DNA from 2 places in the Streptomyces sp. NPDC089424 genome. Region 2 is predicted to be linked to the other one. Evidence: predicted binding sites of a transcription regulator. Region 2 holds the regulator's gene; the other holds the start of a gene.
The links. Region 2 encodes HspR, which represses chaperone genes until heat shock. Its sites were predicted from a motif close to TTGAGNNNNNNNNNCTCAA; they were not measured.
Positions count from the first base shown of each region.

Region 1 (4,932 bases), on a different contig from region 2:
CGGCGAGCAGCTTCTGCTTCACGCCGCCGATCGGCAGCACCCGCCCGGTCAGCGAGACCTCGCCGGTCATCGCCACGTCCGTACGGACCAGACGCCCGGAGAGCAGCGAGGCCAGCGCGGTCGTCATGGTGATGCCCGCGCTCGGGCCGTCCTTCGGCACCGCGCCCGCCGGGAAGTGGATGTGCACGCCCCGGTCCTTGAGGTCGGCGACCGGCAGCTCCAGCTCGGCGCCGTGGCTGCGCAGGAAGGACAGGGCGATCTGCGCGCTCTCCTTCATCACGTCACCCAGCTGACCGGTCAGCGTCAGACCCGCGGCGCCCGTCTCGGGGTCGGCAAGCGACGCCTCGACGAACAGCACGTCACCGCCGGCGCCCGTGACCGCGAGACCGGTCGCGACACCCGGCACCGCCGTGCGCCGCTCCGCCGGGTCCTGGGCGGACTCGGGGACGTGGTGCGGCCGGCCGATCAGGTCACGCAGGTGCGCGTCGGTGACGATGAACGGCAGCTTCCGCTCGCCCAGTTCGTGCTGGGCCGCCACCTTGCGCAGCAGCCTCGCTACGGACCGCTCCAGGTTGCGCACGCCCGCCTCGCGGGTGTACTCGCCGGCCAGCTTGCGCAGCGCGCTCTCGTCGAGGGTCACCTCGTCCTTCTCCAGCCCGGCGCGCTCCAGCTGGCGCGGCACCAGGTGGTCGCGGGCGATGACGACCTTCTCGTCCTCGGTGTAGCCGTCGAGACGGACCAGCTCCATCCGGTCGAGCAGGGCCTCCGGGATGGCCTCCAGCACGTTCGCGGTGGCCAGGAAGACGACGTCGGACAGGTCGAGCTCGACCTCCAGGTAGTGGTCGCGGAAGGTGTGGTTCTGCGCGGGGTCCAGGACCTCCAGCAGGGCCGCGGCCGGGTCGCCCCGGAAGTCGGAGCCCACCTTGTCGATCTCGTCGAGCAGCACGACCGGGTTCATCGACCCGGCCTCCTTGACGGCGCGGACGATCCGGCCGGGCAGCGCGCCGACGTAGGTGCGTCGGTGACCGCGGATCTCGGCCTCGTCGCGCACACCGCCGAGGGCGACCCGCACGAACTTCCGTCCCATGGCGTGGGCCACGGACTCGCCGAGGCTGGTCTTGCCGACGCCGGGCGGCCCGACCAGCGCCAGCACGGCACCGCCGCGCCGCCCGCCGACGACCCCGAGTCCGCGCTCGGTACGCCGCTTGCGCACCGCCAGGTACTCGGTGATCCGCTCCTTCACGTCCTCCAGGCCCGCGTGCTCGGCGTCGAGCACGGCCTTGGCGCCCTGGATGTCGTACGCGTCCTCGGTCCGCTCGCTCCACGGCAGTTCGAGCACGGTGTCCAGCCAGGTGCGGATCCAGGAGCCCTCGGGCGACTGGTCGGAGGACCGCTCCAGCTTGTCGACCTCCTTGAGCGCGGCCTCGCGCACCTTCTCGGGCAGGTCTGCGGCCTCGACACGGGCCCGGTAGTCGTCGGACTCCTCGCCGTCCTGCTCGCCGTTCAGCTCGCGCAGTTCCTTGCGCACGGCCTCCAGCTGACGCCGCAGCAGGAACTCCCGCTGCTGCTTGTCGACGCCCTCCTGGACGTCCTTGGCGATCGTCTCGGCGACGTCCTGCTCCGCGATGTGGTCGCGCAGCTGCTGGGTGGCGAGCTTGAGGCGCGCGACCGGGTCGGCGGTCTCCAGCAGCTCGATCTTCTGGTCGAGGCTCAGGAAGGGCGAGTAGCCGGAGTTGTCGGCCAGGGCGGACACGTCGTCGATGGCCTGCACCCGGTCGACGACCTGCCAGGCACCCCGCTTCTTCAGCCAGGCGGAGGCCAGGGCCTTGTACTCCTTGACCAGTTCCGTCACATGTCCGGGCAACGGGTCCGGCACGTTCTCGTCGAGGGCGGTCCCCTCGACCCACAGGGCCGCTCCCGGCCCGGTCGTCCCGGCCCCGATCCGCACCCGGCTGCGGCCCCTGATCAGGGCGCCCGGGTCACCGTCGGCGAGCCGGCCGACCTGCTCGACGGTGCCGAGCACGCCCGTGCTCGCGTAGCTGCCGTCGTTGCGCGGCACCAGCAGTACCTTGGGCTTTCCGGGCGTGGCACGGGCAGCCGCCTGAGCGGCCTCCACCGCCGCCCGGACATCTGCGTCGCTCAGGTCCAGCGGGACCACCATGCCGGGCAGGACGACCTCGCCGTCGAGCGGCAGCACGGGCAGAGTGAGCGGTGTGGACGTCGAAGCCATGATCTCCCCTTCGGCAGTCAAGTTGAGCTATGCCGACTCAATGCTTGGCCGGGGCGCATTGTTCCCCCGGACGCGTTCGCTGTGAGCGATCGAGGTCCGCGGCTCCTCGCGGGCCTCCCCCCGTTCACGAGGTCTCCGCCGTTCCGTCAACAACCCGTCAGAGAAGTGCCAGGATGGGCCGATGCCCACCAGCTACGACATCCCCGAAGTCCTGGACCGTCGTGAGGGCCCGTACGGCGAGGTCGTACTGCGGCGCCACGGGGCGCTGCTCCAGATCATCGCCAACGGCTGCTTCCTGATGGACACGTCCGACGGCCGCTCGGAACGGCTGCTGGTCGACGCGGCGCTCGACGCCCTCGACCACCGCCCCGGCCCGCGGGTGCTGATCGGCGGGCTCGGCGTCGGATTCTCGCTCGCACATGCCGCAGGCAACCCGCGCTGGGGCCGCATCACGGTGGTCGAGCGGGAGCGCGCGGTCATTGACTGGCACCGCACGGGACCTCTTTCCACCGTTTCGGGCAAAGCGCTGACCGATCCCCGCACCCGGATCGTCGAAGCGGATCTGATCGCCTACGTCAATGAGACTTCCGACACGTTCGACGCACTGTGCCTGGACATCGACAACGGACCCGACTGGACCGTCACGGAAGCCAACTCGGGGCTCTACTCCACGGCCGGACTCGCAGGCTGCGCACGGGTGTTGGGATCCGGCGGAGTACTCGCCGTATGGTCGGCGAAACCCTCCCCGGAATTTGAAGGAACCTTGCGGAATGCCGGTTTCCGGCATGTGCGTACCGAAGAGATCCCGGTTGCCCGGGGCGTTCCCGACGTAGTGCACCTCGGCGTCCGACCGGAATAGCCGAGCTGCGGTGACTCCCCGTACTCTGCTTGCCTGACGCCGATCATTCAAGCGTCAATCGCAGTCATGGGATCACCCCACGGATTCCGGAAAGCACACTTCAGGGGCGGGCGATGGAGCAGACACACACCTCCCAGAACGGCACGGCGGCGGCCACGCCGGGCGCACAGCGCCGGGTGCTGGTGGTCGAGGACGACCCGACGATCGTCGACGCCATCGCGGCCCGCCTGCGCGCCGAGGGATTCCTCGTGCAGACCGCCGGCGACGGTCCGGCCGCCGTCGACACGGCCGAGGCCTGGCAGCCCGATCTGCTGATCCTCGACATCATGCTGCCGGGCTTCGACGGTCTGGAGGTCTGCCGACGTGTGCAGGCCCAGCGGCCGGTGCCGGTACTGATGCTCACCGCGCGCGACGACGAGACCGACATGCTGGTGGGTCTCGGCGTCGGCGCCGACGACTACATGACGAAGCCCTTCTCGATGCGCGAGCTGGCCGCGCGGGTGCACGTGCTGCTGCGCCGGGTGGAGCGGGCCGCGGTCGCGGCCGCCACGCCGCGCAGCGGCATCCTGCGCCTCGGCGAGCTGGAGATCGACCACGCGCAGCGCCGGGTGCGGGTGCGCAGCGAGGACGTCCACCTCACGCCCACCGAGTTCGACCTGCTCGTCTGCCTGGCGAACACCCCCCGCGCGGTGCTCTCCCGTGAGCAGCTGCTGGCCGAGGTGTGGGACTGGGCGGACGCCTCCGGCACCCGGACCGTCGACAGCCACATCAAGGCGCTGCGCCGGAAGATCGGCGCCGAGCGGATCCGCACGGTGCACGGCGTGGGCTACGCGCTGGAGACCCCGACGCCATGAGCGAGGGGCGGCCGGCCGCACGGAGGAGCCCCGGGGAGCCCTGGGGCGGCGTACGCCCGTTCTCGATCAAGACAAAACTGGGCGCCCTGGTCGTCATCTCGGTGCTGATCACCACCGGTCTGATGATGATCGCCCTGCGCACCGAGACGGAGCTGCGCTTCATCACGGTGTTCTCGATGATCGCCACCCTGCTGATAACGCAGTTCGTGGCGCATTCGCTGACCTCGCCGCTGGACGAGATGAACGCCGTCGCCCGCTCGATCTCGCACGGCGACTACACCCGCCGGGTGCGCGAGAACCGCTGGGACGAGCTGGGCGACCTGGCCGGCACCATCAACCGCATGGCCGACGACCTGGAGGCCGAGGACCGCCAGCGCAAGGAGCTGGTGGCCAACGTCTCCCACGAGCTGCGGACCCCGATCGCGGGGCTGCGCGCCGTGCTGGAGAACATCGTGGACGGCGTCACCCAGGCCGACCCCGAGACCATGCGCACCGCCCTGAAGCAGACCGAGCGGCTCGGGCGGCTCGTCGAGACGCTGCTCGACCTGTCCCGGCTGGACAACGGCGTCGTACCGCTCAAGCAGCGGCGCTTCGAGGTGTGGCCGTATCTGTCCGGGGTGCTGAAGGAGGCCAACATGGTCGCCTCCGCGCGCGCGGCCATGGCCTCCGGCTCGGGCAGCCACACCCGTACGGACGTCCATCTGCACCTCGACGTGTCCCCGCCGGAGCTGACCGCGCACGCCGACCCGGAGCGGATCCACCAGGTCGTGGTCAACCTGATCGACAACGCGGTCAAGCACAGTCCGCCGCACGGCCGGGTGACGGTGCGGGCGCGGCGCGGCACGCTGCCGGAGTCGCTGGAGCTGGAGGTCCTCGACGAGGGTCCGGGCATCCCGCGCTCCGAGTGGCACCGGGTCTTCGAGCGCTTCAACCGGGGAACGGTCAGCCGGCCGCACGGCCCCGGCAGCGACGGCGGCACCGGCCTGGGC
Region 1 covers NZ_JBIVHU010000003.1:408,406-413,337, reverse strand. The annotation lists gene lon (endopeptidase La) at 1-2,230, opposite strand, end outside; gene ACIP2X_RS16840 (spermidine synthase) at 2,412-3,089, shown strand; gene ACIP2X_RS16835 (response regulator transcription factor) at 3,203-3,943, shown strand; gene ACIP2X_RS16830 (ATP-binding protein) at 3,940-4,932, shown strand, end outside.
Region 1: the regulator HspR is predicted to act here: its motif matches at 2,253-2,271, upstream of lon (endopeptidase La).

Region 2 (4,932 bases):
TGCCCGGCCATGGCCCATTCCACCCCCGGTTCCAGCCTCTTCCGCAGCGCAACTATGCGCGGACCGGACCTGGTCCGCAACACGGCTCCCTCCAGGGCGACCGCGGGAAACCGCCGGTATGGCCAGAAATCTCCCTCCCCCCGTCCGTCACCTTGCCACAACGCGACGGTGGTGTGTTCAGGCCCCGCCAAGGCCGGGCCCGCCCGACCGCGCGGCCCGGACCGCGGCCGCAAGAATGACCGGAAGAATGACCGAAGGGGTGGCGCGCTCCGAGCGCGAACCACCCCTCCACCCAGCCGAGCGACGGACCCGCCCGCTACTTGATCTGAAGCTCCGCGCAGGCGTCCTCGTACTCGGCCGTGCAGATGTCCGCCACCTTGTGGATGCCGTCCGCGACGACCGTGTCCATGATGTTGTCCCGGGTCAGCGCGACCACCGACACCAGCTGGGCCGGGATGCCCTTGTGGGTGGGGCTGTCGACCCGGTCACGGGCGAGGGCGTCGAACTGGATGTCCCTGCTCTGCACCTTGGCCACGGCCATCTCCGCGGCGGCCTGGGCCTCCTGCGGGTAGGACTTGTAGACGCTCATGTACTGCTCGCCGGAGACGATCCGCTGGACGCCCGCGAGTTCGGCGTCCTGCCCGGTGATCGGCGGCAGATCGGTCACGCCGGCCGCCTCCAGGGCCTTGATGATGCCGCCCGCCATGCCGTCGTTGGCGGAGTACACGGCGGCGATGTTGTCCTTGCCGATCTGGGTGATCGCCGCGGCCATGTTGGCCTGGGCGTTCTCCGGCTTCCAGTCCTTGGTGTCGAAGCTCTGGGCGATCGTCACCTTGCCGGTCAGCTCCGACAGCGCGCCCTGCTTGAACTGCTTGGCGTTCGGGTCGGTGGGCGAGCCGTTCATCATGACGATCTTGTCCGAGCTGTCGATCTCGGGCCCCAGCGCGTCCACCAGGGACCGGCCCTGGACCTCGCCGACGAGTTCGTTGTCGAAGGAGATGTACGCGTCGATGGGGCCCTCGGCGAGCCGGTCGTAGGCGATGACCGGGATGCCCGCCTCCTTGGCCTTCTCCACGCTGCCCGCGATGGCGTGCGAGTCCACGGCGTCCAGCAGGATGACGTCGACCTGCTCGTCGATCATCTGCTGCATCTGGCTCGCCTGCTTGTTGGCGTCCGCGTCGGCGTTGGCGTACCGGACCTCACCCTGGTTCTTGGTGAGTTCGGCCACGCGCTCCTCGATGATCGGGTGGTCGAAGTCGTTGTAGCGCGAGTTGGCCGTCTCCGGCAGCAGCAGACCGACGGTGATGTCGTTGCCCTTGGTGGGGCTGGCGTCGCTGCTGTCGCCCGTCGCCTCCAGCACGCCACAGCCTGCCAACGACAGGGTCAACGACGAGGCGACCACGGATATGGCGATACGACGACGCATGGATGAGCCCACTTCTGCTGCTTCCCGAGGTGGCCGCGGCGCTGCGGCCCGGATGACTGAAAAGCCAACGCGTCAGCGCCCCCCAGCGTCAAGCGAAATCACTTAACGAGATGGCAACATCACGTTCCGCTTAGCCTGTGAACACACCGCGAAACTCCCTCCCGATACCCTTTACGACCCCTCCATTCACGGGGAGTTGAGGCGTGGACGCGGACCCGTACAACCACTCCTTTTGCTCACAGTTCGTGATCACCGGCGCGCGCCGAGCGCGCCCGATCCCGACAGAGGAGCGAACGAACCCGGCCAGGGAAAAAGGGGCCGGGAGAACAGCCTGCTGGCTGTTCTCCCGGCCCCTTCGCATGTTCCGGTGGCTCTCGCCGCGCGCCGCGTCAGTCGCCCTGCTGCTGTCGCTTCGGCCGCCACACCACCAACGCGCTGGTCTGCTGCACCTCCTGGTACGGCACCAGGTCGCGGCGGTAGGAGGCGTGCACCGCCGCCTCCCGCTGCTGCATCGCCGCGGCCGCGCCGTCCAGGGCGCCCTGGAGCTCCGCGACGCGGGACTGGAGTGCCGCGACCTGGTTCTCCAGTTCGATGATGCGCTTGATGCCGGCCAGGTTGATGCCCTCGTCCTGCGACAACTGCTGCACCTGACGGAGCAGTTCGATGTCACGGGCCGAGTAGCGGCGGCCGCGGCCGGCCGTGCGGTCCGGAGACACCAGGCCCAGCCGGTCGTACTGGCGCAGCGTCTGCGGGTGCAGCCCGGACAGCTGGGCCGCCACCGAGATGACGTAGACCGGGGTCTCCTCGGTCAGCTCATAGGGGTTGCGTCGACGGCCGTTGATGTCCATGGCTGACTCATGCTCCCTTCGCGGCCTGGAACAGCTCCGCCCGCGGATCCTCACCCGCGGTGGCCTCGCGATACGCCTCCAGTGCGTCTCGAGCCTTCCCCGTCAGGTCCTGGGGAACACTCACCTCGACGGTGACCAGCAGGTCCCCTCGGGTGCCGTCCTTGCGGACCGCGCCCTTGCCCCGGGCCCGCATCGTACGGCCGTTGGGCGTGCCCGGGGGCAGCTTCAGGGTGACCGGGGGACCGCCCAGGGTCGGCACCCTGACCTCGCCGCCGAGGGCCGCCTCCGTGAACGTCACGGGGACGGTGACGGTGAGGTTGTCGCCCTTGCGGCCGAACACCGGGTGCTCCTTGACGTGGACGACCACGTACAGGTCGCCCGCCGGGCCGCCCCGCTCGCCGGGCGCGCCCTTGCCGCGCAGCCGGATCCGCTGGCCGTCCGAGACCCCGGCCGGGATGCGCACCTGCATCGTCCGTGAGGACTTGGCGCGTCCGCTGCCCTTGCAGACCTCGCAGGGGTTCTCCGCGATCAGGCCGCGGCCCTTGCAGTCGGGGCACGGGTCCGTCAGCGAGAAGCCGCCGCCGGAGCCGCGCGCCACCTGGCCGGTGCCGACGCACGTCGGGCACACCCGGGGGGTGCCGTTGGCGTCGCCGGTGCCGGAGCAGGCCTTGCACGGCGCCTGCGAGGACATCCGCAGCGGGACCGTCGCGCCCTCGATCGCCTCGGTGAAGCTGAGGGTGACCTCGGACTCGATGTCCTGGCCGCGCCGCGGCTGGGTCCGGGTGCCGGTCGTCGCTCCGCCCCGGTTGAACAGGCCCCCGAAGACGTCACCGAGTCCGCCGCCGAAGCCACCGGCTCCTCCGCCCTGGCCCTGGGCGCCTCCGAAGAGGTCGCCCAGGTCGAAGTTGAACGAGCCGCCGCCCGCGCCCGGCCCCGGGCGGAAGCCGCCGTTGCCGAACAGGGTGCGCGCCTCGTCGTACTCCTTGCGCTTCTTGGGGTCACCGAGGACGTCGTTCGCCTCGGAGATCTCCTTGAAACGCTCCTCGGCCTTGACGTTGCCCTTGTTGGCGTCCGGGTGGTACTCGCGAGCGAGCTTGCGGTACGCCTTCTTGATCTCGGCCTCGGTGGCGTCCTTGGGGACGCCGAGGACCTTGTAGTAGTCCTTCTCGATGAAGTCCTTGGTGCTCATCCTCGACGTCCCTCCTCTCTCATCCGTTCAACGTCAGCCCTCGTCCGGGCCACCGCTCTCCTTGTCGTCGGCCTGCGCGTCGCCCTCCTCGGCGGGCTTCACGGTCTGCGCGCCCGGCTGGGGCTCGGCGACCGCCACCCGCGCGGGGCGGATGGTGCGCTCGCCGATGCGATACCCCGGCTGGAGGATCGCGACGCAGGTCGTCTCCGTGACGTCCGGCGCGTAGGAGTGCATCAGGGCCTCGTGGATCGTCGGGTCGAAGGGCTCGCCCTCCTTGCCGAACTGCTGAAGGCCCATCTTGGCCGCCACGGTCTCCAGCGACTCGGCGACGGACTTGAAGCCGCCGACCAGCTCGCCGTGTTCCCGGGCCCGCCCGATGTCGTCGAGGACGGGCAGGAGCTCCGTCAGGAGGTTCGCGATCGCGATCTCCTTGACGGTGATCCGGTCACGCTCGACCCGGCGGCGGTAGTTCTGGAACTCGGCCTGGAGCCGCTGGAGGTCCGCGGTGCGCTCGTTGAGCGCGGTGCGCGTCTGGTCCAGCTGGGCCACCAGGGCCGCTGTCTGGTTCGCGTCCCCGGCCGGGGCCGCCCCCTCCTCCGGGGAGGGGGTGGCGGCCTGCGGCTCGGCGTCGTCAGGAGTGGCGCCGGAGGGGACGTCGGGCTTCTCCTCGAAGCCCGGGGTCTCCTCCGTCACGCGGCACCGTCCTTGCGCTCGTCGTCCACGATCTCGGCGTCGACCACGTCGTCGTCGGCCTTGGGCTGCTCGGACGCGCCGCCCGCGGCCGCCTGCGACGCCTGGGCGTCGGCGTACATCGCCTGGCCCAGCTTCTGGGAGACGGCCGCGACCTTCTCCGTGGCGGTGCGGATCTCGGCGGTGTCCTCGCCCTTGAGCGTCTCCTTCAGCTCGGCGATGGCGGCCTCGACCTCGGTCTTGATCTCACCGGGGACCTTGTCCTCGTTGTCCGCGAGGAACTTCTCGGTCTGGTAGACGAGCTGCTCGCCCTGGTTGCGGGACTCGGCGGCCTCGCGGCGGCGGTGGTCCTCCTCCGCGTACTGCTCGGCCTCCTGGCGCATCCGGTCGACCTCGTCCTTCGGCAGCGAGGAGCCGCCGGTGACGGTCATCTTCTGCTCCTTGCCGGTGCCGAGGTCCTTCGCCGTGACGTGCATGATGCCGTTGGCGTCGATGTCGAAGGCGACCTCGATCTGCGGGACGCCGCGCGGCGCCGGGGGCAGACCGGTCAGCTCGAACATTCCGAGCTTCTTGTTGTACGCCGCGATCTCGCGCTCGCCCTGGTAGACCTGGATCTGCACGGAGGGCTGGTTGTCCTCGGCGGTGGTGAAGATCTCCGAACGCTTGGTCGGGATCGTCGTGTTGCGCTCGATGAGCTTGGTCATGATGCCGCCCTTGGTCTCGATACCGAGGGACAGCGGGGTGACGTCGAGGAGCAGGACGTCCTTGACCTCACCCTT
Region 2 covers NZ_JBIVHU010000004.1:416,267-421,198, reverse strand. The annotation lists gene ACIP2X_RS21605 (LuxR C-terminal-related transcriptional regulator) at 1-11, opposite strand, end outside; gene ACIP2X_RS21600 (sugar ABC transporter substrate-binding protein) at 317-1,426, opposite strand; gene ACIP2X_RS21595 (heat shock protein transcriptional repressor HspR) at 1,816-2,268, opposite strand; gene dnaJ (molecular chaperone DnaJ) at 2,282-3,463, opposite strand; gene grpE (nucleotide exchange factor GrpE) at 3,497-4,156, opposite strand; gene dnaK (molecular chaperone DnaK) at 4,153-4,932, opposite strand, start outside.